DNA from 3 places in the Halomonas alkalicola genome. Region 2 is predicted to be linked to each of the others. Evidence: riboswitches for the same ligand, from Rfam matches in the RefSeq annotation. Region 2 holds a riboswitch; each other region holds the start of a gene.
What was found. Region 2 has a riboswitch for thiamine pyrophosphate ahead of tenA (thiaminase II). Riboswitches for the same ligand answer to the same signal wherever they lie in the genome.
Positions count from the first base shown of each region.

Region 1: linked by a shared signal. The riboswitch ahead of B6N23_RS13190 (sodium:solute symporter family transporter) and the one ahead of tenA (thiaminase II) in region 2 are both predicted to bind thiamine pyrophosphate.
Region 3: linked by a shared signal. The riboswitch ahead of thiM (hydroxyethylthiazole kinase) and the one ahead of tenA (thiaminase II) in region 2 are both predicted to bind thiamine pyrophosphate.

Region 1 is NZ_CP131913.1:2,775,884-2,785,852, forward strand. Features, by position in the region: gene B6N23_RS13155 (sensor domain-containing diguanylate cyclase) at 1-544, shown strand, start outside; gene B6N23_RS13160 (LysR family transcriptional regulator) at 554-1,498, opposite strand; gene B6N23_RS13165 (CoA-acylating methylmalonate-semialdehyde dehydrogenase) at 1,718-3,217, shown strand; gene B6N23_RS13170 (IS5 family transposase) at 3,325-4,077, opposite strand; gene B6N23_RS13175 (sensor domain-containing diguanylate cyclase) at 4,183-6,030, shown strand; gene B6N23_RS13180 (peroxidase-related enzyme) at 6,141-6,728, shown strand; gene B6N23_RS13185 (HNH endonuclease) at 6,799-7,554, shown strand; TPP riboswitch at 7,650-7,760, shown strand; gene B6N23_RS13190 (sodium:solute symporter family transporter) at 7,750-9,156, shown strand; gene B6N23_RS13195 (TenA family protein) at 9,153-9,848, shown strand; gene B6N23_RS13200 (helix-turn-helix domain-containing protein) at 9,928-9,969, opposite strand, start outside.
Region 2 is NZ_CP131913.1:1,153,235-1,163,203, reverse strand. Features, by position in the region: gene thiC (phosphomethylpyrimidine synthase ThiC) at 1-891, opposite strand, end outside; gene tenA (thiaminase II) at 968-1,636, opposite strand; TPP riboswitch at 1,723-1,858, opposite strand; gene B6N23_RS05580 (CDP-alcohol phosphatidyltransferase family protein) at 1,901-2,647, opposite strand; gene B6N23_RS05575 (zinc-dependent alcohol dehydrogenase) at 2,877-3,905, shown strand; gene B6N23_RS05570 (6-pyruvoyl trahydropterin synthase family protein) at 3,907-4,305, shown strand; gene B6N23_RS05565 (glycosyltransferase family 4 protein) at 4,338-5,459, shown strand; gene B6N23_RS05560 (class I SAM-dependent methyltransferase) at 5,386-6,381, shown strand; partial or broken gene B6N23_RS05555 (lysylphosphatidylglycerol synthase transmembrane domain-containing protein) at 6,384-7,283, shown strand; gene B6N23_RS05550 (RibD family protein) at 7,368-8,207, opposite strand; gene B6N23_RS05545 (GTP cyclohydrolase II) at 8,293-9,423, shown strand; gene B6N23_RS05540 (creatininase family protein) at 9,442-9,969, opposite strand, start outside.
Region 3 is NZ_CP131913.1:2,289,841-2,299,809, reverse strand. Features, by position in the region: gene B6N23_RS10960 (DUF6482 family protein) at 1-334, shown strand, start outside; gene B6N23_RS10955 (C40 family peptidase) at 399-893, shown strand; TPP riboswitch at 956-1,058, shown strand; gene thiM (hydroxyethylthiazole kinase) at 1,094-1,915, shown strand; gene thiE (thiamine phosphate synthase) at 1,905-2,522, shown strand; gene mntR (manganese-binding transcriptional regulator MntR) at 2,657-3,133, opposite strand; gene B6N23_RS10935 (metal ABC transporter solute-binding protein, Zn/Mn family) at 3,349-4,218, shown strand; gene B6N23_RS10930 (metal ABC transporter ATP-binding protein) at 4,199-4,999, shown strand; gene B6N23_RS10925 (metal ABC transporter permease) at 5,043-5,921, shown strand; gene B6N23_RS10920 (DMT family transporter) at 5,916-6,791, opposite strand; gene B6N23_RS10915 (D-alanyl-D-alanine carboxypeptidase) at 6,918-8,282, opposite strand; gene B6N23_RS10910 (ABC transporter ATP-binding protein) at 8,427-9,467, opposite strand; gene B6N23_RS10905 (ABC transporter ATP-binding protein) at 9,464-9,969, opposite strand, start outside.

The DNA of each region.
Region 1 (9,969 bases), 1.6 Mb from region 2:
CATCACCGAACGCCGCCACGAGGAGGCCCTGCGGCGCTGGGAGGCGGAGCACGACCCGCTGACCGGCCTGCTCAACCGCCGCGGCTTTGAGCGCCGCCTCGAGGAGGCGCTGGCCGACTTCACCAAGACCGGCACGCCCTCGGCCCTGATCCTCTTCGACCTGGACCACTTCAAGTCCGTTAACGACAACGGTGGCCATGCCCTCGGCGACGAACTGCTGCGGCGCTTGGCCCAGGTGGTGGCCTGGGAGGTGCGCCGCAGCGATCACCTGGCGCGCCAGGGAGGCGACGAGTTCGGCCTGCTGCTGCCGAGCTGCACCCTGAGCCAGGCCAGGACCATTGCCGAAACCGTCAGGAAGGTGGTGAGCCAGGTGAGCGTCAGCCACGAGGGCCGAGAGTACTTCGTGACCGCCAGCATCGGCCTGACCGTGTTCCAGGAGGGCGATGATGCCATCGAGACGGTGCTGGCGCGCGCCGACGCCGCCAGCTACGCCTCCAAGCGCCAGGGGCGCAACGGTGTAGTGGTGCACGCCGAGGAGGCCTGATCTGCGGCCTCAGCCCACGGCGGTCGGTATCTCGAGCTCGCGGGCCTCGCCCATCAGGAAGTCGCGGTTGGCCTCCAACGCCTCGCGCAGAAAGTCCCACAGCAGGCGTACCCGGGCCAGCTGGCGCTGTTCCTGGCGGGCGGTGATCCAGAACTGGCGCACGACCTCCACCTCGTCATCCAGCACGCTGGTCAGGGCGGTGTCCGTCTCGGCCATGAAACAGGGCAGCACGGCAAGTCCGATGCCGTGGCGGGCGGCCACGTGCTGGGTGGTGACGCTGGTGCTGCGCAGGGGGAAGTGGGGCGGCGGGTCCACCACCGCCGGGTCGAGCAGCGGCGCCAAGTAGCCGAGCTGCTCGCTGAAGATGAGGTCATCCACATAGCCGATCAGCCGGTGCCGGCCAAGCTCCGCGAGCCGCTGCGGCGTGCCGTGGCGCTCGAGGTACCCCTCGCTGGCGTAGAGCCGCAGCCGGTAGTCGCACAGCCGCGAGATCACCAGCCCCGGGCTCACCGGGCGCTCCACGGTGATGGCGAGATCCGCCTCGTGGCGGCTCAGATTGACCACCCGGGGCAGGGCGAGCAGGTCCAGGGTGACCCCCGGGTGGCGCTTGCAGAAGGCCGAGAGCAGCGGGGCGATCACCCAGGTGCCGAAGCCCTCGGTCACCCCCAGGCGGATCTGGCCGCTGATCTGGTGGTTCTTGTCAGTCAGGCTCTCGCCGGCCTCGAAGGCGTGGCGCGCCATCTCCTCGGCGTGGGCGAGCAGCTGCTGGCCCGCCTCGGTGAGGTGGTAGCCGTGGGTGCTGCGCTCGAAGAGCTGGGCGTTGAGCTTCTGCTCGAAGCGCCGGGTGCGCCGCGACAGGGTAGAGTGGTCGAGCCCCAGGCGGCGGGCGGCATCGGTGAGCCGCTGGCTGCGGGCAACCTCGAGAAAGATCTGGATATCCTGCCAGTCGAGCATGGGGGCCTCGCCGAAGATGGGAGTCGGGTTTGCTTGTGCATGAATGCACAAACAATGTGCCCGAGTGCCCGTTGTCACACCATCCGACCTCTGGATAGACTCGTTTCTATCACCTTCCGTGTTTTTATACACACAAAGTCTAATGCCAGGGTGATCCACGGCAACGTCAACAACAAGCCGATCCCCCGGGCAGCGACAGCACAGAGAGGAGCACGCCCCATGTCAGTCCGCGAAATCCCCATGATCATCGACGGCCAGCCCGTCCAGTCCCAGAGCCAGGAGTGGCGCGACGTGGTCAACCCGGCCACCCAGGAGGTGGTCGCCCGGGTGCCGTTCTGCACCGCGGAGGAGGTGGAGCGCGCCGTGGCCAGCGCCAAGGAGGCCTTCAAGGAGTGGCGCAAGGTGCCGCTGGGCAAGCGCATGCGCATCATGCTCAAGCTGCAGGCGCTGATCCGCGAGCACACCGACGAGCTGGCCGCGCTGATCACCGAGGAGCACGGCAAGACCCTGCCCGACGCCGTGGGCGAAGTGGGCCGCGGCCTGGAGGTGGTGGAGCACGCCTGCTCGATCACCAGCCTGCAGCTGGGCGAGCTGGCCGAGAACGCGGCAAGCGAGGTGGACGTCTACACCATGCACCAGCCGCTGGGCGTGGGCGCCGGCATCACCGCCTTCAACTTCCCGATCATGCTGCCCTGCTTCATGTTCCCGCTGGCCATCGCCACCGGCAACACCTTCGTGCTCAAGCCCTCCGAGCAGGACCCCACCTCCACCATGCGCCTGGTCGAGCTGGCCCACGAGGCGGGCATCCCCGCCGGCGTGCTCAACGTGGTCCACGGTGGCCCGGACGTCGCCAACCAGATCGCCGACCATAGCGACATCAAGGCGCTCTCCTTCATCGGCTCCACCCACGTGGGCTCGCTGCTCTACAACCGCGCCGCCGCCGCCGGCAAGCGCATGCAGTCGATGATGGGCGCCAAGAACCACTGCGTGATCATGCCCGATGCCAACCGCAGCCAGGCCATCAACAACCTGCTCGGCTCCGCCTATGGCGCCGCCGGCCAGCGCTGCATGGCCAACTCCGTGGTGGTGCTGGTGGGCGAGGCCCGCGAGTGGCTGGAGGATATCGTCGAGGGCACCCGCAGCATGAAGGTGGGCCCCGGCACCCAGACCGACGCCGACCTCGGCCCGCTGGTCTCTCCCCAGGCCAAGGAGCGCGTCGAGCGGCTGATCACCGCCGGAGAGAAGGAGGGCGCGAAGCTGCTGGTGGACGGCCGCGGCTACCAGGTCGAGGGCTACCCGAACGGCAACTTCGTCGGCCCGACCCTGTTCGCCGACGTGACCCCGGAGATGAGCATCTACCGCGAGGAGATCTTCGGCCCGGTGCTCTGCGTGGTGACCGTCGAGACCCTGGACGAGGCGATCGAGTTCATCAACGCCAACCCCAACGGCAACGGCACCTCCATCTTCACCAACTCCGGCTGGGTGGCGCGCCGCTTCGAGACCGACATCGACGTGGGCCAGATCGGCATCAACGTGCCGATCCCGGTGCCGGTCGCCTACTTCAGCTTCACCGGCTCCCGGGCCTCCAAGCTGGGTGACCTGGGCCCCAACGGCAAGCAGGCGATCGCCTTCTGGACCCAGACCAAGACCGTCACCGCCCGCTGGTACGAGCCGGAGAACGTCTCCAGCGGCATCAACAGCACCATCTCCCTGAGCTGATCCTTCCGCTCGGTAACGACAGGGCCCTGCCTCGAGAGAGGCGGGGCCCTGTGCGTTGATGGCCTTCGACCGGACGGTCAGGCAGAACTGCTAGGGAGCGTTAACAATTAGGCCAGCCATATGACGGCGGATACAAGGTTGAGTAGCGACTGGTAGTTTCTCGCCAGTCGCTCATAGCGTGTTGCCAGCCGCCTGAACTGCTTGATTTTCTGGAAGAACCTTTCTACCAGGTTGCGATCCTTGTAACAGTGCCAATCTATCTCGGGGCATTCCAAGCGATTCTTTCTCGGCGGAATCACCGGCTCGGCGCCCACCGCTCGAATGATGTCCCTCAAAGCGGTGGAATCATACCCCTTGTCGCCAAGCACCGCCGCTGGAGAAAAGCCCGCCAGTAACGCTGGGGCGGCTCCGTACTCAGACGCTTGGCCCGGTGTGAGGATTAGCCGTACCGGGTTGCCGAGGGCATCGACCGCCGCGTGGATCTTGGTGCTCAATCCCCCACGCGATTTCCCCATGGCTTCGGTGCTCTGAGCCGTTTTTTTGCCGCCCCATGCTGATGAACTTTTGACGATACTGCCATCTATCATCAGCTGCTCCATGTCGGGATCATCGGCTAATGTGTCGATAACCTGCTGCCAGACCCCCTTCTTAGACCACCGGTTATAGCGCATGTAGACAGTGTGCCAGCGACCGAAGGCGTCGGGCAGATCACGCCAGGGAGCGCCTGTCCGGGCGATCCACAGGACGGCTTCCACGAACAAGCGATTGTCCTTGGCCGTCACCCCGCGATCTGAAGCTTTGCCGGGGAGCATGTGCTCGATGCGCTCCCATTGGTCATCACGTAGCATTAGCCGAGGCATAGATCACCGAAAAATGCTGATATTCTAAATCAGCCCGATCTCCATCGGCAATTGTTAACGCACCCTAGAGTGCAGGCATCGTACGGATACGATACCGGAGCTCTCGTGACTCGCCCGTTTCCCCACCTGCCGTCGGCCCTGGCCGCCTGGCTGCTGCTTGCCTGCCTGCTGGCCTCGCCGGCCCGGGCCGCGCTCGATGTTGCCGACCCTTTCGATGGGCTCAACCTGGGCCCGCAGGTGCAGCTGCTGGAGGATGTCGATCGCGAGTTCACCATAGCCGACCTGCTCTCCCGGGATGATGACCTGCCCTGGCGGTCCTCAGAGCAGGAGACCCTCAACTTCAGCTTCTCCGACTCTGCCTGGTGGCTGCAGGTGGAGCTCGTCAACGCCAGCGAGGCGCCGTTGAGACGCCTGCTGGAGCTGGCCATGCCGCTGCATGACTATCTGGACGCCTGGGTGGTCGACGAGGGGGGGGAGGTGGTCGCCGAATGGCAGACCGGCAACCGGCGTGCCTTCGACACGCGCCCGGTGGCCCACCGCACCTTCGTGCTGCCCATCGTGCTGCCGCCCGGCGAGACGCGCCGCGTGATCCTGCGGTTGGATACCCACGATGGCCTCTTCGATGCCACGCCGCTCTACCTGCTGAGCGACGCCAGTTTCCTGCAGAAGGCCCAGCGCGAACTGATGGCCTTCAGCCTCTACTTCGGCGCCCTGCTGGCGCTGATGATCTTCAATCTGCTGCTGTTCCTGGCTATCCGGGAGCGCAGCCTGCTGCATTATGTGGTCTACCTCGGCACCTTCTTCGTGCTGATGTTCGCGGCGCGGGGCTTTGCCTACCAGTACTGGTGGCCGAACTGGCCGACCTTCAACAACCAGATGCTGCCGCTGACCATCGGGCTCTTCGCCGTCACCCTGGCCAGTTTCAGCAGCAGCTACCTCAACCTGCGCCGGCACGCGCCGCGACTGTCATGGGGGCTGCACGGGGTGGCGGGCCTGTGCCTGGCGAGTGCGCTGCCGGCGCTGCAGGGGCACTACGCTCCGGTGTTCCGCGTCATGATCCCCGCCGCCATCCTGCTCTCCCTGTTGATGCTCTCCGTGGCCGTGTGGCGCAGCTGGCTGGGCGACCGCCTGGCACAGATCTTCCTTGTGGCCTGGTGTGTGCTGCTGGTGGGGATCGCGCTCTACTTCCTGCGCGTGGCCGGGGTACTGCCCTATAACGTCTTCACCGAGTACGCCGTGCAGGCGGGCTCGGGCATCGAGTTCCTGCTGCTGGCCTTCGGGCTGGCCTACAAGATCAACCTGCTCAAGAACGAGAAGCTCGCCGCCGAGCGGGCCACCCATGAGCTGCAGCGCTCGCACAACCAGCGGCTGGAGGCCGAGGTGGATGAGCGCACCCGTGAGCTCGAAGCCGCCAACCAGCGGCTCGCCGCCATGGCCCGCACCGACCCCTTGACCGGGCTGCTCAACCGCCGCCAGTTCCATGAGCTCGTTGATGCGGAGCTCCTGCAGCGTCGCCGCAGCGGCCGGGCGCTGCTCTTCGCCGTGATGGATATCGATGCCTTCAAGGCCTACAACGACACCTACGGCCATCAGGCCGGTGACGAGGTGCTCAGGCGTGTCTCCGCGCTGCTGCAGCAACATTTCCGCCGCGCTGGCGACCGTCTGTTCCGCCTGGGCGGCGAGGAGTTCGGCCTGCTGCTGGAGGTCGATACTCTGGACCAGGGCCGGCATGTCATGGAGGCCTTCCGTCAGTCGTTGGAGGACCTCGCCATTCCCCACGTGCAGGCAGAGGGCGGAGTGGTCACCGCCTCCTTCGGGCTGGTCTGCTGCAATGACTTCCAGAGGGTGCCGGATGCCGAACGGCTCTACCGGGAGGCCGACGAGGCGATGTACCAGGCCAAGGACCGCAATCGCAACCGGGTGATGACCCGGGCCATCCTCGGCGAGACGTGAGCGGCGCTCGTGGCGCTCGTGGCGCTTGCGACGATCGTCCGCATGGACAGTCACTTGACGCTGACGTTAACTGGAGGTTTCCAACAACAACCACAACGCCAGGAGCCATCATGACCGCGCCCATCAGCCGCTTTCCCATCCCCGAATCGATCCAGGACCTTCCCGAGGACATCCGCGACGCCATGTTGGCGGTGCAGGAGAAGGCCGGCTTCATCCCCAATGTCTTCCTGATGCTGGCCCACCGCCCGGCCGAGTTCCGCGCCTTCTTCGCCTACCACGACGCCCTGATGGAGCGGGAGGCCGACACCCTCACCAAGGCGGAGAAGGAGATGATCGTGGTGGCCACCAGCGCCCGCAACCGGTGCCTCTATTGCGTAGTCGCCCACGGTGCCCTGGTGCGGATCTACAGCAAGGATCCGCTGCTGGCCGACCAGGTCGCCATCAACCACCGCGTCGCTGGCCTCAGCGAGCGCCACCGGGTGATGCTCGACTTCGCCATGCACAGCGGTCTCGAGGTCGGCGAGCTCACCGACGAGTGGCAGACCCGCCTGTTGGAGGTCGGCTTCACCCAGGACGACATCTGGGACATCGGCGCCATCGCCGCCTTCTTCGGCATGTCCAACCGCCTGGTCACCCTCGCCGGCACCCCGCCCAACGAGGAGTTCTACCTGATGGGCCGGGTGCCGCGGGAGAAGTAACGCCGTTGGCATCCAGAAGGGCTGCCGGTACGCTCGAAGATGAAAAGGGGAATGATGCGAGGCATGTTCAGTGGCGGAGCGTAAGGCATGGAGCGACCAAGACAGGCTGCAGGCGCTGGCGCTCTACTGCCGCCTGAGTTTTGGTCAGTTGCATCGTGAGCGGCCCGAGGTCATTCACCTGGCCGAGCAGATGGGGCGCTCTGCCAGCTCGGTGGCCATGAAGCTCTCCAACTACGCGAGCCTCGACCCAGAGGTACGGGCGCTGGGCAAAAAGGGGCTGTCGGGAGCCTCACGCCAGGATCGCCTGCTGTGGGAGCGCTTTATCGCCGACCCGGAGAGCGTCGCCGCCGAGAGTGAGTCGGCCTGGGTAGAACTCGATCCCTTTGGCGATAGCGCCGAGCCAGATGAGGATTACACCGGCAGCGAGGCCTATGCCCTGCAGCGACGGCGTATTGGGCAGTCGCTATTCCGCAAGGCTGTGATGGTGCGCTACGACACGCGATGCGTGATTACCGGGCTTCGTCACGAGGATCTACTGATTGCGAGCCATATCATGCCTTGGCAGGCGCGCCCAGAGTCTCGCCTCGATCCCGCCAATGGGCTCTGCCTCAACGCGCTCCATGACCGCGCCTTCGATAAGGGACTGCTGGCCATCGACGACCGGGACCGCATTCGCATCTCTCCTGAGCTGACCGGCGCGGCCCCCAACGGCCAGCTCAAGGCGCAGCTCCATGACCTCGAGGGCCAGCCCTTGATCCTGAGCCCTCGCGCCTTTCCAAACCGAGACTATCTCGCCTGGCACTTCCGGGAGTGCTTCCGACGCTGATACCCCCGGCGACCCCTGGCCGCCGGCCCATGGCCTCGCTATGATGCCTCCGGCCCGTCGTGTCGCCGACAGCGGCGGGCCCACACAATTCATTCACTTGTCGCCAGGGGAGTCCCGCCGCATCCGCGGGGGCTGAGAGGGCCAAGCGCCGACCCTGGAACCTGATCCGGTTCATACCGGCGGAGGAAGCGCGACATGCCTTACCTGACGTCTGCCGTGCTCGGCGCGGCGCTCCTGTGCTTTGCCTTTCTGGGCCTGCGGGCCCGCCGGGCCGACGGCCTGCTCGATGACTACGTCACCGCCCGCAACTCCCAGGGCGCCCAGGCCATCGGCCTGTCGTTCCTGGCCTCCAGCATGGGGGCCTGGATCCTCTTCGCGCCGCCGGAGATCGGCGCCTTCGTGGGGCCGGTGGCGCTGGCCGGCTACGCCATCGGCTCGTCGCTGCCCTTTATCGTGCTGGGGCTCTACGGCCCGGCGATCCGTCGCCACCTGCCGGAAGGGCGCAGCATCGGCGAGTTCGCGGAGTCCTGCTACGGCGCCGGGGTGCGGCGCTGGGTCTCCTTCGTCTCGGTGGCCTACATGGCGATCTTCCTGGCCGCCGAGCTCACCGCCATCGGCGCCATCGCCGCGCTGCTCTCCGACGTGCCGCCGGCGCTGGTGATCCTCGGGGTGGCGGTGGTCACACTGGTCTACACCACCCTGGGCGGGCTGCGGGCGAGCCTCGCCACCGACCGCTGGCAGGCCTGGCTGCTGCTGGCCCTGCTGGTGCTGGTGGGCGGCGTGGCCTGGTGGTGGCTGCCGCCGATGCCGGCCGAAGCCGTGATGCCCTCCATTCCCACGAGCAGTGCGCTCTCGGTGGCGCTCACCCTAGTGATCGCCGTCACCGCGGCCAACCTCTTCCATCAGGGCTACTGGCAGCGGGTATGGGCCGCCGAGGATGACCGCGCCCTGGCCCGTGGGGCCCTGCTGGGTGGAGCCAGCAGCCTGCTGGTGGTGATGGCCATCGGTGGGCTCGGCATGCTGGCAGCGATGCACGCGCTGCCCCTGGGCGAGCCGCCGATTCCCTTCTTCGCGCTGCTCTCCGCCGCGCCGGCCTGGCTGGGCTTGCCGGCCCTGGTGCTGGCGGTGACCCTGGTGGCCTCCAGCGTCGATACCCTGCAGAACGCCATCGCCTCCATGGCGGTGGCAAGCGTCGGCCGGCGCGGGCTCTCGGTGCGGGCGGCGCGCCTGGTCACGGTGGCGCTGATGCTGCCGGTGGTGTGGGTGGCCCTGCAGGGCTTCTCGGTGCTGCGCCTCTTCCTGATCGCCGATCTCCTGTGCGCCGCCATCCTGCTGCCGGTGCTGCTGGGCCTGTGGCGGCGCATGTCGCCGCTCGCCGCGGTGGCCGGCGGCGTGGCGGGCCTGCTCGGTGCGGTGCTGCCAGGCTGGATCACCCTGGGAAGCCTCTCCGCCGGCGTGCTGGCCGCCACCTTCCCGGACAGCATCCCGACGCTGCCGCCCTTCCTGGGGGCGCTGGTCGCCTCCACGCTGGTGAGCCTGCTGATCGCCTGGCTTCGCCCGGGGGCGAGATTCCAACCGACACTCCAAGGAGATGCCCGATGACGACTCGAGCCGACTGGACCGCCTGGGCGGCGCAGCAGGACGCGCCGCGCCTCACCGACTGGCTGCGCGAGATCAGCGAGCCCGACTGGTCCGCCACCGTGAACCACCCGCTCTTCGACGCCATGGCCGAGGGTCGCCTCGCCGGCACCGACTTCGCCGCCTACATGGTGCAGGACTACGGCTTCGTGGACCCCTTCACCGCGCTGATCGGCTTCGCCATCGGCCGTGCGCCGAGCATGGCCGACCGGGTGGTGCTGGGGCAGTTCATGGGCATGCTGACCAGCGACGAGAACAGCACCTTCCAGCGCACCTTCGAGGCCTTCGCGGTGCCCGCCGCCCAGCGCCAGGCGCCGCACTACCTGCCCGAGACCCGCGCCTTCCAGGTGCTGCTGCGCGAGACCGGTAGCGCCGGCGGCTATGCCGAGATCCTGGCGGCGCTGGTGGTCACCGAGTGGGTCTATCTGGAGTGGGCGCTGCGTATCACACGCGCAGAGGGGCTGCACCCGCTGGTGGGGGAGTGGATCGACCTGCACGACAACCCCGCCTTCCAGGACTTCGTGGCCTGGCTGCGCCAACGCCTGGACGAGGAGGCGGAAGGGCTCGATGACGCCGCCTTCACCCGCATGGCCGAATGCTTCCGCGAGACCATCGCCAGGGAGCGTGCCTTCCACGACGCCGTGATGCCGCGCTGAGCGGGCTGCGCGGGTAGCCGTCGCCATACCCGCCTTGCTTGCGGTGGGCGTTGCTGAGGGGAAGAGGGGAGGCCCACCCTCAGTCGAGAAAGAGGTCGGCGGGTAGCCCGAAGCGCTGGGT
Region 2 (9,969 bases):
CTGATAGATCGGCACGGTGCCGATGGGCACCGGCGAGTTGCGGATGATCCACTCGCGGGTCTCATGGATGTTCTGCCCGGTGGAGAGGTCCATGATGGTGTCCGCGCCCCAGCGGATGCCCCAGGTCATCTTGTCGACCTCCTCCTCGATGGAGGAGGTCACCGCAGAGTTGCCGAGGTTGCCGTTGATCTTCACCAGGAAGTTGCGGCCGATGATCATCGGCTCCGATTCCGGATGGTTGATGTTGCAGGGAATGATCGCCCGGCCGGCAGCGACTTCTGCGCGCACGAACTCCGGGGTGATCTCCTCGGGCAGCCGGGCGCCGAAGCCCTGGCCCGGGTGCTGGTGGCCCAGGATGCGCTCCACCTCTTCGGTGCCTGAGTACTTCGCAGAGAGCGCCTGCCGCCTCTGGTTTTCCCGGATGGCGATAAACTCCATCTCCGGGGTAATGATGCCCTGGCGGGCGTAGTGCAGCTGGGTAACGTTCTTCCCTTCCTTCGCGCGCCGCGGCGTGCGGGTCAGGTCGAAGCGCAGCTGGGCGAGCGTCGGGTCGTTGGCGCGGCGCTTGCCGTACTCGCTGGTGGGGCCGTCGAGCTGTTCCGTATCGCCGCGTGCCTCGATCCAGGCGCGGCGCAGCTCGGGCAGGCCGCGGCGCAGGTCGATCTCGGCATTCGGATCGGTATACGGGCCGGAAGTGTCGTAGACCAGCAGCGGCGGATTCTCCTCGTCGGCGCCGGAGGTTTTCGTCGGCGAGAGCGAGATCTCGCGGAAGGGCACGCGGATATCGGGGCGTGACCCCTCCACATAGATCTTGCGCGAGCCGGGCAGGGGCTGGATGGCGGCCTCGTCGACCTTGGCGGTTTCGGCGAGGAAGTGGGCGGTCTTGCTCATGGCGTGAATCCTTGTCGTGGCTGTTGTTGTCGGGGGGAGTGGCCTTGGGTGTCAGGGGTGTGGTGGGGCGGCGGCGCTAGAGGGCGCGGTCCAGCCCCATCTGCCAGAAATCGATCTCGAGCCGGGTGGCGTCGCGGAACACCTGGGTGAGCTCGGCGAAGCGCGCCGGGGTGACGTCGGTCAGGCGGGCGTCGAGCCAGGCCTCCTCGGCGCGGCGGGCGGCCTGGAACTCCTCGCTCTCGTACATGGCGATCCAGGCGTCATAGGGGTTGGCATCGCCGCGGACCGTTTCGGCGCGGGCGTTGATCCAGTCGGCGATCTCGCCGTAGCCCACCAGGCAGGGGGCCAGGGCCACGTGCAGGTCGAGCAGGTCGCCGCGGTTGCCGGTATCCAGCACGTAGCGGGTATAGGCCATGGTGGCGCGGGCCTCGGGCAGCTCGGCCAGGGACGCTTCGGAGATGCCCCACTCGCGGCAGTAGCCCACGTGCAGCCCCAGCTCCAGGTCGACGATGGCCTTGAGCCCCTCATGGGCCTGACGCAGGTCGTCCAGGGTGCGGCTCTTGTAGGCGGCCAGGGCGTAGGCCCGGGCAAAGTGGATCAGAAACAGGTAGTCCTGCTTCAGGTAGTGGCGAAAGGCGCCCTCCTCGAGGGTGCCCTCGGCGAGACCGCGCACGAAGTCGTGTTCGATATAGGCGCGCCAGTCGTCCTGGCAGGCGGCGGTGAGGTCGCTGAAGCGGTAGCCCATCTTGCCTCCGATTGTCGGGTGACGATCCGGAGTGCGGGCGAGGGAGGGAGTGGGGCCTGGGGGGCGCGCTACACGGGGGTAGCCGGGGGAGGCCGCCGCTTGATTCCTACGCCGGTACTAACCGGATCAGGTTCAACGGGCCCCGCCGTGACGACCGCGCCGGTGTGGCGCACTGTCGTATAGCGATCTCAGCCGGTTCCACCGGCACCCCGTCAAGCGAAGGCCCACTCTAGCAGGCCCGGGGACATTTGCCAGCCCCGAGGCTTATCGATGGTGGTAGAGCCAGCGCACGTCCACGGCGAAGGAGAGGGTGAGCCCCGCCAGGGCGGTGGCGGCCAGCCAGGTGGCGATCAGGCCGGGCGTGGCCGGCAGCAGGGCGAGCATCAGCGCCGCCACCTGCCACACGCAGACCGCCTTGCGTCGCTGGCTGTCCGGCAGCTCGCCGGCGAGCCAGGGCCAGCGCCAGCTCGCCGCCACGAAGGCGTAGCGCATGGCGCCAATGGCCAGCACCCAGGGGCCGACGCGCTCCAGCAGCAGCAGCGCCAGGCAGAGCACCAGGATGAAGAAGGCGTCGAGCTCCATGTCGAAGCGGGCCCCCACGGCGCTGGCGCTGCCACTGCGCCGGGCGACCCAGCCATCCACGCCGTCCAGGGCCAGGGCGACCAGGGCGACGCCGAAGAGCCACTCTGTGTGGCTGGCCAGCAGGGCCGGGTCGGCCAGGGTGCCGGCCAGCAGGGCCACCAGCACGCCTCGCGCCAGGGTGACCCGGTTGGCCGCGCCCAGCCCGCCCTGGCGCATGGGGCGGCGGCGCAGGGCGCGCCACAGCAGGGCCGCCATCCCCAGGTAGGTGGCGATGGCCAGCGGCGCTACCCATGACCCCACCAGCCCCAGCGTGGCCAGAAGCCCGAGCAGGGTGAGACCGCCCAGCGCCAGCTCCATGGCCAGGCGCCAAGGCCGCGTCGCCTCGGCGGTCCCTTGCGCAGGCGGGTGGGATGAGAGAGGAGAGGGCATCCGGGCTCCCTGATGGTTGTTGATCGCCGCTGTCGATGGCCGTTGTCGATGGCCGTTGTCGACGGCCATGGTGGCGAGGCATAGCCGCTATGCTGAACGCGATGGGCTCATGACCACCACACTAGCAGTCGGCACCGCCCTGGGCCGCCGGCAGCGATAAAATTGTTCATTTGCATGTTACTGTACCATTATTGTAGAAGTATTCGCCCGCCTCACCGCTGGAGCCGCCATGTCCGTCGACACCGCCACCGCCTTCTGGACCCTGGCCCCGGGTCACGGTGAACTGCGCGCGGAGCCGCTGCCCGCCGCCGGCGAGGGGGAGGTCCGGGTGAGGGCGCTGTTCGGCGGCATCAGCCGCGGCACCGAGGCGCTGGTCTTTCAGGGGCGGGTGCCCGAGAGCGAGCGGCAGCGCATGCGCGCCCCCTTCCAGGTCGGCGACTTCCCCTGGCCGGTGAAGTACGGCTATGTCAGCGTCGGGGGGGTCGAGGCAGGCCCCGCGGCGCTGCTGGGCCGGGAGGTGTTCTGCCTGCATCCCCACCAGGACCGCTACGTGGTGCCGGCCGCCTCCGTCACGCCGCTGCCGGCGGGCCTGCCCGCCGCCCGGGCGGTGCTCGCCGCCAACATGGAGACCGCGCTCAACGGCTGCTGGGACGCCGAGCCGCGCCTGGGCGACCGCATCGCGGTGATCGGTGCCGGCGTGGTGGGCGCCCTGGTGGCCTGGCTCTGCGCGGCAATTCCCGGCACCCGGGTACGGCTGGTGGACGTCTCGCCGGGGCGGGCCGAGCTCGCCCGCGCCCTGGGCGTCGATTTCTGCCTGGCCGGCGAGGCGCCGGGGGACAACGACCTGGTGATCCACGCCAGCGGCAACCCCGAGGGGCTGCGCCAGGCGCTGGCGCTGGCCGGCGATGAGGCGCGGGTGGTGGAGATGAGCTGGTACGGCGATCGCGAGGCGAGCCTGCCGCTGGGGGAGGCCTTCCATTCCCGGCGGCTCAAGCTGATCGGCAGCCAGGTGGGCCGCCTGCCCGCCGAGCGCATGCCGCGCTGGGGCCACGCCCGGCGCCTGGCGCTGGCGCTCGAGCTGCTGCGCGATTCTCGCCTCGACGCCCTGATCAGCGGCGAGAGCGATTTCTCCGAGCTGCCCGCCCTGATGCCTCGCCTTGCCGCCGGGGCCGGCGAGGTGCTCTGCCACCGGCTGCGCTATGCCTCGCCCGACCGATTCGACGCCGACGGATCCGAATCCGACCGACTGGAGCCCTGACATGTACCGACTCACCGTTCGCGACCACGTGATGATCGCCCACAGCTTTCGCGGCGAGGTCTTCGGGCCCGCCCAGCGGACCCACGGCGCCACCTACGTGGTGGACGTCACCTTCCAGCGCCGCGAGCTCGACGACCATGACCTGGTGGTGGACATCGGCCTGGCCAGCGAGGCGCTCAAGGCGGTGCTCGCCGAGTTCAATTTCCAGAACCTCGATGAACTGACGGAGTTCCAGGGCCGCAACACCACCACCGAGTTCATGGCCCGGGTGATCTTCGAGCGCCTGGCCACGGCGATCCAGCTGGGGCGGCTGGGGGAGGGCGCCGGCGGGCTCGAGGCGATGACCGTGACCCTCCACGAATCCCATATCGCCTGGGCCAGCTTCGAGGGCCCCCTGTGATGGCGAGCGCCACTCTGGCCCGGCCCGTGACGATGCCCGTCACGATGATCGTGGCCGGCGATCCCGGCCAGCTCACCGGCGGCTATCTCTATGACGCCCGCATCGCCGAAGCGCTCAGGGCCCGGGGCTGCCGTGTCGAGGTGGTGGGGCTCGAGGGGCGCTTTCCCGTGCCGGACGACCTGGCCCGGCGCAGCATGACCCGGGCGCTCGCGGCACTGCCCGACGGTGCCCGGGTGGTCATCGACGGCCTCGCCATGGGCGGGCTCCCCGAGGTGATCGCCCGCCATGCGGATCGCCTGGCGATCATCGCCCTGGTCCACCACCCCCTGGCCGACGAGACCGGCCTGGACGAGGCGACCCGCCGCTCGCTGCTCGACAGCGAGACCCGCGCCCTGGCCCTGGCGCGTCGGGTGATCGTTACCAGCCGCTTCACCGCCCGGGGCCTTGGGCGTTTTGGCGTGGCGCCCGAGCGGCTCCGCGTGGTCGAGCCTGGCGTCGAGCCGGTGCCGCTGGCGGCCAGCGCCCTGGATCTCGAATCCCCCGGCCCCCGGCGCCTGCTCTGCGTGGCGACCCTGGTCCCGCGCAAGGGCCACGATGTCCTGCTCAAGGCGCTGGCCGGCCTCGGGGAACGCGACTGGACCCTGACGGCCATCGGCAGCGCCGAGCGCGATTCCGCTCATGCCGCCCGGCTTTACGATGCCACTCGCCGTTACGGCTTCGAGGGGCGCATCGACTGGGCCGGGGAGCGCAGCACCGCCGAGCTGGCCGCCGCCTACCACCGGGCGGAGCTCTTCGTGCTGCCCTCGCGCTACGAGGGCTACGGCATGGTGGTCACCGAGGCGCTCTCCCGCGGCCTGCCGGTGCTCACCACCACCGGCGGCGCCCTGGTCGACACCCTGCCGCCGGGGGCCGGCCTGGCCGTGCCTCCGGTTGATGCCGACGCCCTGGGTGCGGCCCTGGCCGCCTGGCTCGATGACGCCGCGCTGCGTTGCCGGCTGCGCCGCGGCGCCCGGGAGGCCCGCGGCCACCTGGGCGACTGGCAGCAGGCCGGCGACCGCTTTCTGGCGGCCCTGGAGGACGCTGCGGCTCCCACTCCCGCACCCACCCCCGACCCAACCGACGCCGGCCAGGCGCCCGAGGAGAGCCCGCCATGACGCTACCCGCCCCCCCGGTCCGGTCGACGCCGAGGCCACCCGCCCAGGCGAGCGCTTCAGCGCCGACTGGCTCTCCCGCCGCGAGGCGCTCGACGCCCGCTCGCGCAGCCACTGCCTGACGGGCCTGGCCGCCGACTGGCTCGCCGGCCGGCCCGGAGCACACGACGGCGCGCATGGCATCCTCGATCTGGGATGCGGCAGCGGCAGCAACCTGCGCTTCCTCGCGCCGCGGCTGCCGGGGCCCCAGCGCTGGCGCCTGGTGGACCACGACCCGGCGCTGCTGGCGCTGGCCCGACGTCATGGCGCCACCCTGCGCGACCCCACCGGTGGCCGGCTGACCGTCGAGGCCAGCTGCCGCGACCTGGCGCCGGTGGATGATGGCCTGCTCGAGGGCGGCGACCTGGTGGTGGCCTCGGCGCTCTTCGACCTGGTATCGCGCCCCTGGGCCGAGGCGCTGGTGGCGGCCGCGGCCGGGCGCGGCCAGGCGCTGCTCTTCACGCTGAGCGTGGATGGCGACTGGGCCTTCCTGGATACCGCTGGAGAGCGAGTCGAGGATGAGGAGGACATCGCGGTCCGGGCGCTCTTCCAGGCCCACCAGCGCCGCGACAAGGGGCTTGGCCCGGCGCTGGGCGGCGACGCCCCCGGCGTGCTGGCGGCGGCCATGACCGCGGCCGGCTACCGGGTGGAGAGCGCGGCCACCCCCTGGCACCTGGCCGCTGGGGAGGAGGCGCAGTGGTCCCTGGCCGAGCCGCTGGTACGGGGATGCCATGACGCCGCCCTGGCCCAGGCCCCGGAAGAGCAGGCGCGTCTCGCGCGCTGGTGCGAGCGGCGGCTGGCCGGCCTCGCCGCCGGGGAGCTGGGGCTGGTCGTGGGGCATCGCGACCTGCTGGCGCTGCCGCCGCTGTCGGCCAGGGGCGCCTGAGCATGGCCCTTTCCCAACGAGCAGCCCGGCGAGCGCGCCGCCCCGCACGCCAGGGCCTGCTGCGCCCGCTGGTGGGGGTGGTACTGCTGGTCGGTCTCGTCGGGTGGCTTCAGCCGGGGGCGATCCTCGCCGAGGTGCAGCGGCTCTCGCCGGGCTGGGCCCTGTTGGCCCTGGCGCTGACCCTGCCGCCCCTCTTGCTGAGCGCCTGGCGCTGGCGGCTCACCGCTCGCCTGCTGGGGCTCTCGCTGGGGTTCCGCCGCGCTCTGCGGGAGTACTACCTGGCGCTCTTCCTCAATCAGGTGCTGCCGGGCGGGGTGGCCGGCGATGCCGCCCGGGCCTGGCGCCACTCCCGCGACAGCGGGCAGCTCGGCGGCGCCTGGCGGGCGGTGATCATCGAACGTGCCTCCGGTCAGCTCGCCATGGCGCTGCTGACCCTGGCCGTGCTGGCCGCCTCGCCGCTCTGGCATGAGCTGCTGAGCCGCGCCTTCCGGAGCGCGGTCGCATCGGTCTGGCTGCCGGCCGGGGGCGCCGCCCTGCTGCTGATGGTTCTGGTGGTCTGGCAACTGGCCAGGCGCCCGCCGGCGGCCCTGGTGGGCCTCGGTGGTGATCTCAGGCGCAGCCTGCTGGCCGCCTCGGTGTGGCCCAGGCAGCTCGCCGGGTCGCTGCTGGTGGTGGTGAGCTACGCCCTGGTGTTCGTCTGCGCCGCCCGGGCGATCGGCGTCCAGCTGCCGCTTGCCACCCTGCTGGCGCTGGTGCCGCCGGTGCTGCTGGCGATGCTGATCCCGATCACGCTCGCCGGCTGGGGGGTGCGCGAGGGAGCCGCCGCCCTGGTGTGGGGGCTTGCGGGGCTGCCGCCGGCCCAGGGGGTGGCGATCTCCATGGCCTACGGAATCATCGTGCTGCTGGCGAGTCTGCCCGGCGGCCTGGTGTTGCTGCATCGGGCGCTTCACGTCGTGCCGGGGAACGCCGGTGGCGAGCCCGAGGGCTCAGGGGGCCGGGGCGCCGAGCGCGAGATCGAAGAGGGTGTCGTCACCGCAGCGGAAGGTCCGCGACGTGGGGCGGCGCGCCTCGTGGAGGGTGGCGATGGGCGTCATGACCAGCCCCGGTCGGCCGGAGCCGATCAGCAGCGGGGCCACCAGCAGGTGCAGGCGATGGAGCACGCCGGCCTCGAGGAAGCGCGACACCGTGATGCCTCCGCCCTCGATCAGCACCCGGGCGAGGCCGCGCTCGGCCAGGATGTCGAGCACCGCCCGCGGGGCGAAGCCGCCCTCGACCAGCGGCAGCGCCAGGCGCTCCACATGCGCCCCCGACGGGCCTTGCGGAGGCGCCCCCTCGCCGTGCAGGTGCAGGGTCGGCGCCACGGGGTCGCGCAGCAGGCGGCGGTCCGGCGTTACCCGGCCGCGGGGGTCGAGGATCACCCGCACCGGGTGGGGCCCGGTCACATGGCGCACCGTGAGCAGGGGATCGTCCTCGCTGGCGGTGCCGGCGCCGACCACCACGGCGTCCACCAGGGCGCGCAGCCGGTGCAGGTGCACCAGGCTCTGCGGGCCGTTGACGTAGTGGGAGTGGCCGCTCTCGGTGGCGATGCGCCCGTCCAGGCTCTGCCCGAGCTGGGCGATGGCCAGCCGGCCGGGCCGGGCGGCCAGCGGGGCCAGGCACTCGAGCAGTTCGCGGGCCTCTGGCGCGACGGGGCGCGCGGCCTGCCAGCCGGCCGCCGAGAGGCGCAGGTCGGATGCCTGTGCGGGCGGCTCGCGGTCGGGGTGAGCGGCATGCACGAGGGCCTGCCAGGCCTCCTCCAGGGAGAGCGTCGAATCGGTGGCGCCCATGGGGCCTCCTGCCGGGGAGCTGACCACCACCATGCGCAGATCTTGGGCGCGACGCCAAGCGCATCGAAACCACCAGGAGAGAGCGATGCATCAGGTTGAACGGGCCATCTTTGATCTACGACGGGGGCTGCCGGTGCTGCTGGTGGCCGGTGAGTCCAGGGTGCTGGTCCAGGCCCTCGAGGGGGCCGCCGAGGCGGCCGTCGCGCGGCTGGGCGAGCTTGCCGGCACTTCCCCGGCGCTGGTGCTCAGCCGGCATCGTCTGGCGACCCTCGGCGCGGGGAAGGGCGGCACGGCGGCGCGGCTGCCGCTGCCGGCCGGGCGGGTGCGTCGGCGCCTCGAGTGCCTGGCCTACGGGGCCACGCCGGCGGCGAGCCTCGGCGAGGCGGGGCTGGACGAGTGCCGTTCGGCCCTGGAGGCAGCGGAGCCGGCCGATCTGGCGGCCCTGGCGCTGATGCGCCGGGCGCTGCTGATCCCCTCGGCCCTGGTGGCGCGGGTCGCCGAATCCCAGAGCGAGGCGGTGAAAGCGGCGGTGGCCGACGGCACCCTGCTGACGGTGAAGGCCGAGCAGGCGGCGCGCTGCCTGGACGGGGCCGGCGGGCTGCTGCGCCGGGTCAGCGAGGCCAGGATCCCCCTGGCCGATGCCGACGAGTGCCGCTTCATCCTGTTTCGCGAGCCCGACGGGCTGCGCGAGCACGTGGCGGTGGTGATCGGCGACCCGCCCCTCGAGGCGCCGGAGGCGGCCGTGCCGCTGCGCCTGCACTCCGCCTGCCTTACCGGCGACCTGTTCGGCAGCCTGCGCTGCGACTGCGGCGAGCAGCTGCGCAACGCCGTGGCCGAGATCGAGGCCCTGGGCGGCGGCGTGCTCCTCTACCTGGCCCAGGAGGGGCGCGGGATCGGCCTGGCCAACAAGCTGCGCGCCTACACCCTCCAGGACAGTGGGCTCGACACCCTGGATGCCGACCAGGTGCTCGGCTTCGGCGAGGACGAGCGGCGCTACGGCGTGGCGGTGGACATGCTCGACGCCCTGGGCATCCGCCGCGTGCAGCTGATGACCAACAACCCCCTGAAGATGGCGGCTCTGGCCCAGGGCGGAATCGAGGTGGTGGAGCGCCAGGCGCTCTACGGCAGCCTCAACGACCACAACCACCGCTACCTGAGCGCCAAGGCCGACCGTGCCGGCCACCTGCTCGACGAGGTGTTCCGGGCGCGACGCTGAGGCGACGAACCGGCGCCGTCAGGGCCCGCCGTGGGATCGCTCGAGGCGCATCGTGCGGGTCTCCTCGAGGATCCGGGCGATGCGCGAGGCGTAGTGGTCGGTCAGACGCGCGCCCAGTTCGGCGCTGCCGAGGTGGGCGTTGCCGACGACGCCCTCCGGATGCAGGTCCTCGGCCAGCCAGGCGAAGGCCGCTTCCCCCTCCGGGCCCAGCAGCTGGCCCTCCTCCGCCATGGCCTGGCCCCGGGAGATCGGGTGGTCCAGGTGCGCCAGGCGCACCTTGTGCGGCGCCAGGTGGCGCATCAGGGCGGTTTCCAGCGCACCGCCGTGCAGCCCGTGGCGTAGTTCCTCGGCGGGCAGCGTCGCGTCCGGGAGGTCATCCGGCAGCGGCATGCGCATGTAGTGAACCTTGACCACCAGCAGGCCGTGGCGGCGGCGCAGCCGCAGGGCGGCCAGGTCCATCACCGCCTTGTTGCCGCCGTGGCTGTTGAGCCATACCAGTCGCTGGAACCCGGCCCGGGCCACGGCATCGCCGTGGGCCTCCAGGGT
Region 3 (9,969 bases), 1.1 Mb from region 2:
TGCCTATCAGCTGAGTGACCACATCACCCTCAAGGAGCTGGCCCGCGCCCTCTCCCAGGGGTTCTCGCCCATTGTCGAGGTGGAGTCTCTGGACGGCATCTATACGGTACGCCTCCACCATGGCACCGGCGTCTCTGAGCTCTCGGATGCCGAGGGACGCACCCTGACCTTCCTGGGCACCGGCGAGATTCGCGACAAGCTCGGCGAGCTCGGCCTGACCCACGGGGTGCTGACCTGGTCCGACCAGTGCGGCGACGAGATGATCGGCGTGCCGGGCCATGCCATGACGCCGGACGAGATGCTCGCCAACGGGACCCGCATCGCCTTTCGCTGAAGCTTTCCGAGCCGGGCGGCAGGCGCTAATGTAGAGGCATGTCCGTCTCTGCGGAGCTCCCCGCATGCCCACCCTGCCCCGTCCGGCCGCCTGGCGACTCACCGCGACCCTTGCGCTGCTCCTGCTGCTGGCCGGCTGCGCCGGCCGGGAACTTGCCGTGCATGACCCGGCCCCCGCAGAGGGGCTCTCCATCGAGCGGGCGCTGATCCTGGCCGCCGCCCAGAACGCCCTGGGCACCCCCTATCGCTTCGGCGGCAACTCCCCCGCGGGGCTCGACTGCTCGGGGCTGGTGGAGCTGGCCTACCGCGCCGCCGGCATCCCGGTGCCGCGCACCGCCGACGACCAGTTCCGCGCGCTGCCGTCCGTGGACCGGGCCCGCCCCGGCGACCTGCTGTTCTTCGATACCGCCGGACGCGGCAAGGCGAGCCACGTGGGCATCTACCGCGGCGACGGCCAGATGATCCACGCCCCGGGGCGCGGCCGCCGGGTGGAAACGGCGCCGGTGGAGATCGCCTACTGGCAGGAGCGCTTCCTCGGCGCCGCCGCCGCGGCGCCCTGAGACCCTCACCTCAGCCCCCTTGCCTGGCCCCTCCAGCCGCGTATGATCGAACACCAGCATCATCACCACGACAGGGGCGCCGCGCAGCAGCAGCTGGGCGGCTGAGAGGCACCCTTGGAACCTGAACCGGATCATGCCGGCGTAGGGAGTCGTGCAGCCCGGCGCTCGCCTGCCTGCACCTCCCGCGCCCGGGAGGCCCCATGCTCACCCCCCTTTCCCCAGCGCTGGATGTCGCGGCCCACCTGACACGGGTGCGCGAGCGCGCCCCGCTGATCCACAACATCACCAACCTGGTGGCCATGAACACCATGGCCAATGTGCTGCTGGCCATCGGCGCCTCGCCGGCCATGGTCCACGCTCGGGAGGAGGCCGCGGAGTTCACCGCCCTCGCCGACGCCCTGACGGTCAATATCGGCACCCTCTCGCCCCACTGGGTGGACGCCATGGACGAGGCCGCGGAAGCGGCCCGCCTGACCGGCAAGCCCTGGGTGCTGGACCCGGTGGCGGTGGGTGCCACCGCCTACCGGCGCGAGACCGGCGCGCGCCTGCTGGAGCGCCTGCCCACGGTGATCCGCGGCAACGCCTCGGAGATCATCGCTCTGGAGGCCCGCGGGGCCGGCGGGCGCGGCGTGGACAGCAGCGACCCGGCCGAGGCCGCCGAGCAGGCCGCCGTGCGCCTGGCTCGGCGCATCGGCTGCGTGGTGGCGGTGACCGGCGAGGTGGATCTCGTCACCGACGGCCGCCGCCTGGCCCGGGTGCGTGGCGGCCACCCGCTGATGCCGAGGGTCACCACCCTGGGCTGCTCGCTCACCGGGGTGGTGGCCGCCTTCCTGGTCGGCGCCGAGCATCCCTTCGAGGCCAGCGTGGCGGCGCTGGCCTGCTACGCCGCGGCCGGGGAGCTCGCCGGCGAGAGTGCCCGGGGGCCGGGCAGCTTCGCCGTAGCCTTCCTAGACGCCCTGCACGCCCTGGATGGCGAGACCCTGAGGGACCGACTGCGACTGGAGATGACCGATGAGACTTGATCTATCCCTGTACCTCGTCACCGACCCCGGCCTGTGCGCCGAGCGCGGCATGCTGGAAACCGTGGTGGTCGCGGTGCGCGGCGGCGTGACCGTGGTCCAGCTGCGCGACAAGCACGCCAGCGACGGCGAGATGATCGACCAGGCACGCCGGCTGAAGGCGGCCCTGGCCGGCAGCGGCGTGCCGCTGATCATCAACGACCGCCTGGCGGTGGCCGTGGAGAGCGGCGCCGACGGACTGCATATCGGCCAGGGCGACGGCGAGGTGGCGGCCGCCCGCGCGGCGCTGGGCGAGCGGGCGCTGCTCGGCCTCTCGGTGCAGACGCTGGAGCAGATGGCACGGGTGGACGCCGAGCGGCTTGACTACCTGGGGCTGGGGCCTGTTTTCGCGACCCCGAGCAAACACGACCACGCCGAGCCGCTGGGCTTCGACGGGCTTGCCCGGCTGGCAACGGCAAGCCCCCTGCCGGCGGTGGCCATCGGCGGGCTCAAGGCCGAACACGCCGCGGCGGTCCGCCAGGCCGGCGCCCAGGGCCTGGCGGTGATCTCGGCGATCTGCGGCCGCCCCGACCCGGAGGCCGCGGCGCGAGCAATCCGCGGCGGCCGATAACCACAGGCGCGGTGCCGGGGTAACCCAGGGCACTCGAGGCCGAGGCGCCGGGGCGGTCGGAAGGGAGCGGGGGGGGGGGGGCCGGAAGGGAGCGGGGGGACGGCCGTAACGAGGGGACAGGCGAAACGTCCGGATCAGGCGTCGCGGTGCGCCTCGGTAAAGCGCTGCATGATGTCCAGAGTCTCCTGGCTGACGTGGTGCTCCATGCCCTCTGCGTCGATCCGCGCCGTTTGATCACTGACCCCCAGCGCTCGTAGAAAGCGCAGCAGGATGGCATGCCGGCGACGCGACATTTCCGCCATTGCCTCGCCGCTCTCGGTCAGAAAAAGGGAACGGTAGGGCTGGCTAGAGACCAGTCCGTGGGCCTTGAGGCGCGTCACCATCTTGGAAACCGTGGCCTGACTGACACCCATGCGCGCCGCGATATCCGTGGCGCGGGCCTCCCCCTGATGCTTCAGCAGATCGCCGATGAGCTCCACATAATCCTCGAGAAGCTCGGTTTCGTGGGCGTTGCGTACGGCCGCATACTGCCGCGCGTGCTCTTCGCAAGGCGGCAGGGCATCCGCCTTGCTCAGGCGATCCGGCATCACATCGGCTGGGGTATCGTTCATCGCGCCAATATAGCCAATGTCTACCTGGCGCAGCAACTGAGCGCCGATAGGAATTTCCAATTACCCTACAAGTTAGCCTTGGCTAAGATATGGGTGTTACGCTCGCCGCTGAAACGCCCCGACCAGCAGCGGGACATCACCCTGATTCGGAGAGCAAGACGATGCCGATTCGCCCGCGCCCGATGCTCATCGCAGCCTGTGCCCTCAGCCTTTCGATGACGACGCAAGCCGACGAGTCCCCGCTCAGGGTGGTCACCACCTTTTCCATCCTCGGCGACCTGGTACAGCAGGTGGCCGGGGGCGACGCCCGGGTAGACACTCTGACCCCCGTGGGGGCGGAGGTGCACGAGTGGGAACTGATCCCCAGCAACTTCATCGCCCTGGAGGAGGCCGACCTGGTGTTCTTCAATGGCTACAGCCTGGAGCAGTGGATTGGCCAGGTGCGTGCCACGGTTGGGAGCGACGTACCGGTCGTCGCCCTGGCCGAGGAGAGCGGCTATGCCACCCGGCCCATCGTGACCGGCGATTATGCCGGCGACGCCGATCCCCACCTGTGGATGGACCCGCGCGCCGCCGCCGAATACGTGCGCGTCATTGCCGAGACGCTTGCCGAGGCACGCCCCGAGGCGGCAGAGGACTTCAGTGCACGCGGCGATGCCCTGAGCCAGTCGCTGCATGAGCTGCACGCCGAGCTGCTCGAGAGCATGGCGGCCATCCCCGATGACCGGCGCCTGCTGATCACCAGCGAGGCCGCCTTCATCTATTTCGCCGAAGCGTTTGGCTTCGAGCACGACGGCATCTGGGGCACCAACTCCGAGGATGAGGGCACGCCCAGTCAGATCATGCGTATCGTGGACCTCATCGAGGAACGTCGCCCTGCGGCCATCTTCTGGGAGAGCACCATATCCGATCGCCATGTACGCAGTGTGGCCGGCGAGACCGAGGTCGACATCGCCGGCCCCTTGTTCGTCGACTCGCTCAGCGAGCCGGACGGCGAGGCGCCCGACTATGCCAGCATGCTGCGCCACAACGCCCGCCTGCTTACCGAAACGCTGGGAGAGTCCAATGGTGAGTCCGGCCACTGATGGCATCCCTGCCCTCGAGATCAAGGGGCTCTACGCCGCCTACGGCCAGGAGCCGGTGCTCGAGAATATATCGCTGTGGCTGCCCCGGGGCCAGTGGACCGCCATCGTGGGGCCCAACGGCGGGGGCAAGTCCAGCCTGCTAAGCGTGGTAGTAGGCAGCCTCTCGCCCTTGCGCGGCGAGCTCAGGATCCTGGGCCAACCCTCGCTGGCCCAGCGCCAGGCCGGCTGCATTGCCTACATGGCCCAGCAGGAGCGCATGGAGTGGGACTTTCCCATCTCGGTGCGCGACACCGTGATGACCGGCCGCTTCGGGCTGATGCGTCAAGACCCGCTATGGCGGCGCCTGCTGCCCAGGCACTGGGCCAATCCCGAGCATCGGCTGGCCGTCGAGGAGGCCCTGGAGGCCGTCGACATGACCGAGCTGTCCGCTCGGCCCATCGGCGCACTGTCGGGTGGGCAAAAGAAACGCGTGATGCTGGCCCGCGCCCTGGCCCAGCGAGCGCCCATTCTGCTGCTGGATGAGCCCCTGGCCGGGATCGACCCGCCCAGCGAGGCGCTGATCATGGCCGCCCTCCAGCGCCAGCGCCGCGCCGGCACCACCATCATCATGGTGACGCATGACCTGGCAGGCGCTCGTCGCCATGCCGATCAGGTGCTGCTGATCAACCGCACCGTGGTAGGCATGGGAGCACCGGAGGAGATGCTCAAGGACAGCATGCTCGCCCGGCTGGCGGTCGGTGCCACCCGCATGCCTGCCGGAGAGGCCCCCGTTGCCGCTTGACGACCTCGCCACGAGCCTTATCGAAGCCCTCACGGCGGCACTGATGCTGGCGGTGGGCCTGCTGCCCGACAGCCTGGCCGCCCCCTTCGAGTACCGCTTCATGCAGCGGGCCCTGCTCACCTCGGTGCTGGTGGGAGCCACCTGCGGGCTGCTCTCCTGCTTCGTGGTGCTCAAGCGCTGGTCGCTGCTGGGGGATGCCATTTCCCATGCGGTACTGCCGGGCGTCGCGATCGCCTATCTGCTGGGCTGGCCCTTCTTCGTCGGCGCCTTCGTGACCGGCGCGCTGACGTCGCTTGGCATCGGCGCAATCGAGCGCCACACCCGCATCAAGTCGGATGCTGCCATGGGCCTGATGTTCACCGCCGCCTTCGCCCTGGGCATCGTGATCATCAGCAAGATCACCACCAGCACGCATCTCATGCACATCCTCTTCGGCAACGTGCTGGGCGTGCAGGCCCAGGCGTTGATGCTGACCCTGCTGGCCAGCCTGGTGGCCGTGCTGACGATCTGGCTGGCCTATCGGCCGCTGCTGCTCTACACCTTCGACCCACAGCAGGCCCAGGCACTGGGCTTCAACGTCAGCGCCATCCACTACGGCCTGATCATGCTGCTGACCCTGACCATCGTGGCCAGCCTGGAGACCGTGGGCATCATCCTGGTGGTGGCCATGCTGGTCACCCCAGGCGCCACGGCCCACCTTCTGACCGACCGCTTCGGTACCATGCTGGCGATCTCCGTCGGCGTCGGCATCGTGTCGGCGGTCGCCGGCCTGGTGCTGTCGGTGCGGCTAGACGTGGCCTCAGGGGGGGCCATCGTGCTGGTGGCCTCGGGGCTCTTCCTGGTGGCCCTGCTCGCCGCGCCCCGTCACGGGCTGATCGCCCGCCGCTGGCGGCGATGGCGCTTCAACCGCCCGACCTCATGAGGTCGGACGCCGCTTGAGGGTCGTGCGTCCCTCGCGGTAGGCGATGGCCAGGCCGCTGCCGATGATCAGGGCGCTGCCGACGAAGACCCAGAGGTCCGGCATCTCGCCCCAGAACCACCACCCCAGCAGCACCGCCCAGAGCATGGCGCTGTAGTCGAAGGGCGCGGCGATGGCCGCCGGCGCATGGCGGAAGGCCAGGGTGATGAAGGCGGTGGCCCCCACCCCGAACAGCCCCGACCCCAGGAAGGCAAGCCAGTGCCAGGGATGGGGCGTCTGCCACACCCAGGGCAGCGCCAGGCCGGTGATCACGAAGGGCACCAGGGTCATGTAGAAGACCATGGCCCAGAGGTGCTCGCGCCCACCCCAGCGGCGCGCGGTGATCATCATCAGCGCATAGAAGAGCGCCGCCCCGATCAGCACCAGCGAGCCGGGATGGAAGGCCCCGCCCCCCGGGCGCACCACGATCAGCACCCCCACGAAGCCCACCAGAGAGGCGACCAGTACCGGCCCCTCGATGCGCTCGCCGAGCAGCGGCACCGAGAGCAGGGTGACGAACAGCGGCGCCACGAAAGCGATGGCGGTGGCCTCGGCCAGCGGCAGCAGGGTCAGCCCCAGCACGAAGCAGACCATGGTGCCGGTGTAGATCAGCCCGCGCAGCAGGTGCACCCTGGGCCGGCGCGTGCTCAGCTTGATCAGGCCGCCACCGAAGTGGGCCAGCAGCGCGATCAGGGGCAGCGAGACCAGGGTACGAAAGAAGATGATCTGCAGCGGCGAGTGCACCTCGCCGAGCCACTTGGCGATGGCGTCACCGATGGCCAGGCAGAGCACGCCCAGGCACATGAAGCCGATTCCCTTGAATGACGATGACATGCTCCCTCCCTGCGCGACGCAACCGCGGACCCAAAGCGACCACCCCGCCGACCAGAGGGCGGCGGGGTGGTGGTCCCGTGAGGCTAGCGACTCTGCCGGCAGGCGGCAAGGCCGTGCGGGGTCGGGTCAGAGGCCGGCGTTGATCACCATGCAGTCGATGCCCTCGCGCGCCAGGTTGCGGCAGGCGCGATAGGCCTGGTTCTCGTCGAGGTTGACCAGCCGGGCGCGGAAGATGGCCTGGGAGCCGCTCACCTCGTCGATATCCACCCGGGCATTGAAGAGCTCCTGGCTCAGGCGGTCGGCGGCGCGGCTGGCGTGCTGGCGGGCGTTGTCGGGATTGGAGAAGGCCCCGACCTGTACCCCCCAGCTGGCGCTTGCGCCCACCGGCTCGAGCCGGTGCAGGGTCTCGGCGCGAGGCGCCTCGGGCGCCTCGCTGCGGGCGATCAGGTCGCGAATGGGGTCGTTGGCCGAGCCCTGGGCGGTCTGCGGCAGCGAGGGCTGGACCGTGGGCAGCGGCTCCGGCGCCTGCAGGCTGGCCAGCTGGCGCTCGAGCTCCGGCGAGGGGCCGGCCGGCGTCACCGGAGCGGCCGCCGGCAGGCCATCGCCACTCATCCGGTCGCCGGAAAAGTCCGCCTGGGCCACCCAGTCGCCGCGCCCGAAGAGCGAGGCACGCACGAAGCCGCGATCGAGCAGGTCGGCCATGTGGGTATCCCGGGAGGCCGCGGTGAAGCCGCCCATCACCACCGAGACCAGGCGGCGGTTGTCGCGCACCGCCGAGGTGGCCACGTTGAAGCCGGAGGCGCGGATGAAGCCGGTCTTCAGGCCGTCGGCCCCCGCGTAGTTGCGCACCAGGCGGTTGTGGCTGTTGTGGGTGGTGCCACGGTAGGTGAAGCTCTGCCGCGAGAAGTAGTGGTAGTACTGCGGGAAGTCCTGCATCAGGCGGATGGAGAGGGTCGCCATGTCCCGGGCCGTGGTGGTCTGGCCGTTGTCGGGCAGGCCCGAGGCGTTACGGAAGACGGTATTGGGCATCCCGAGCTCCCGCGCCCTGGCGGTCATCATCTGACCGAACTGGCGCTCGCTGCCGCCCAGCGCCTCGGCCACCACCACGGCCACGTCATTGGCCGAGCGCACGACCAGCGCCAGGATCGCCTCCTCCACGGTGATGGTGGAGCCCCGCTTGAGCCACAGCTTGGAGGCCGGCATCGCCTCGGCCTGGGCCGAGACCGGCAGCGGCTGGTTGAGCCGCATGGTGCCCTTCTCCAGCTCCTCGAAGAGCAGGTAGAGCGTCATCATCTTGGTCAGCGAGGCCGGATAGCGCGTGGCATCGGCATTCGCCGCGTGCAGCACCTCGCCGCTCTCGACGTCCACCACGATGGCGGCGTAGCGCGGATTGGCCTGGGCCGTGGCGGTGATGGATATGGCCAGACACGCCAGCAGCGCGATCACGGCGATGCCATGGCGCCGGATTCTGGTTATGGTTGCGGTCACCATCTGTATTCCCTCTGGGTTCCCTGCGTGCTGTCAAAAACGGCACTGCCTCATCAAGCATTATGAACGGGAATACTCGAGTGTACAGGGCGCCAGGGCAGGAAAAACGCCGCTATTTCGCGCTTTCACATTTCTCCTGCCCCGAGTTCAGTCGATGCGCCCCTCCTCCACGGCGTGGCAGGCCACCTCGCTGCCGTCGCTTCTGGCGATCAATGCCGGCACCTCGGCCTTGCAGCGCGCGTTGGCGTGAGGGCAGCGCGGGTGGAAGGCGCAGCCCGAGGGCGGATGCACAGGGTTGGGCACCTCGCCCTCGATCATGGTCCGCTGCTTGCCCGCCCCCTCCAGGGACGGCACGGCGTCCAGCAGCATCCGCGAGTAGGGGTGACGAGGCGTGGCGAAGAGCGCCTCGGCGGGGGCGATCTCGGCGATGCGCCCCAGGTACATCACCGCGATGCGGTCGGCCATGTGCTTGACCACCGCCATGTCGTGGCTGATGAACAGGTAGGTGAGGCCGTAGGCGTCCTGCAGGTCGCGCATCAGGTTGAGGATCTGCGCCTGCACCGAGACGTCCAGCGCCGAGGTGGGTTCGTCGCAGACCATGAACTCCGGCTCGTTGGCGAGCGCCCGGGCGATCGAGATGCGCTGGCGCTGGCCGCCGGAGAACTCGTGGGGGTAGCGCAGCGCATCCGCCGCCGACATGCCCACCTGCTCGAGCAGCTCGCCCACCCGGCGGTGGCGCTCGCTAGCGCCCATCTCGGGGCGGAAGAAGCGCAGCGGCTCGCCGATGATGGTGCCCACCCGCCACAGCGGATTGAGGCTGGCGTAGGGGTCCTGGAAGATCATCTGGAAGCGCTGGCGCACCCCGGCGGCCTGGCGCCCGGTGCGACCGGCCAGGTCGCTGATCTCCTGGCCGTCGAACACCAGCCTCCCGCGGGTCAGGCCGTGGAGACCGACGATCAGCCGTGCCACCGTGGACTTGCCGCAGCCGGACTCGCCCACCAGGGCCAGGGTCTCGCCGCGGCGGATGGTGAAGCTCACCCCGTCCACCGCCTTCAGCGTCAGCCTCTCGCCACCCTCCAGCAGCCGGTTGAGCCAGGGCCGGGAGACGTCGAAGTGACGGGCCAGGTCGCGGGCCGCCAGCAGCACCTCACCCCGTGCGACCACGGGCCGGGATTCGCCACGGCTCATCGGGCCACCTCCTGACCGGCACGTCGCGGCACGGGATGCTCGGGATCGTGCAGCCAGCAGGCGGCCCGGCTGGTGCCCGCCGGCAGCAGTTCGGGGCGCTCGCGTCGGCAGCGCTCGGCGGCGTGGGGACAGCGCGGGTTGAAGGCGCAGCCCGGCGGGATCGCCGCCAGGCGCGGCATGGCGCCCTCGATCTGGTAGAGCCGCTCGCGGCGCTCCGCCAGCCCCGGGATGGAGGCCATCAGCCCCTCGCTGTAAGGGTGCTGCGGGCGGCGAATCACCTCGTTCACCGGGCCGATCTCGATCAGCCGCCCCGCATACATCACGGCGACGCGATCCGCGGTCTCGGCGATCACCCCCATGTCGTGGGTGACCAGCATCACCGCCGCGCCGCGCTCGGCGCAGACCCGCTTGAGCAGGGCGAGGATCTGCGCCTGCACCGAGACGTCCAGCGCCGTGGTGGGCTCGTCGGCGATGATCAGCTCGGGCTCTGCGGCCAGCGCCA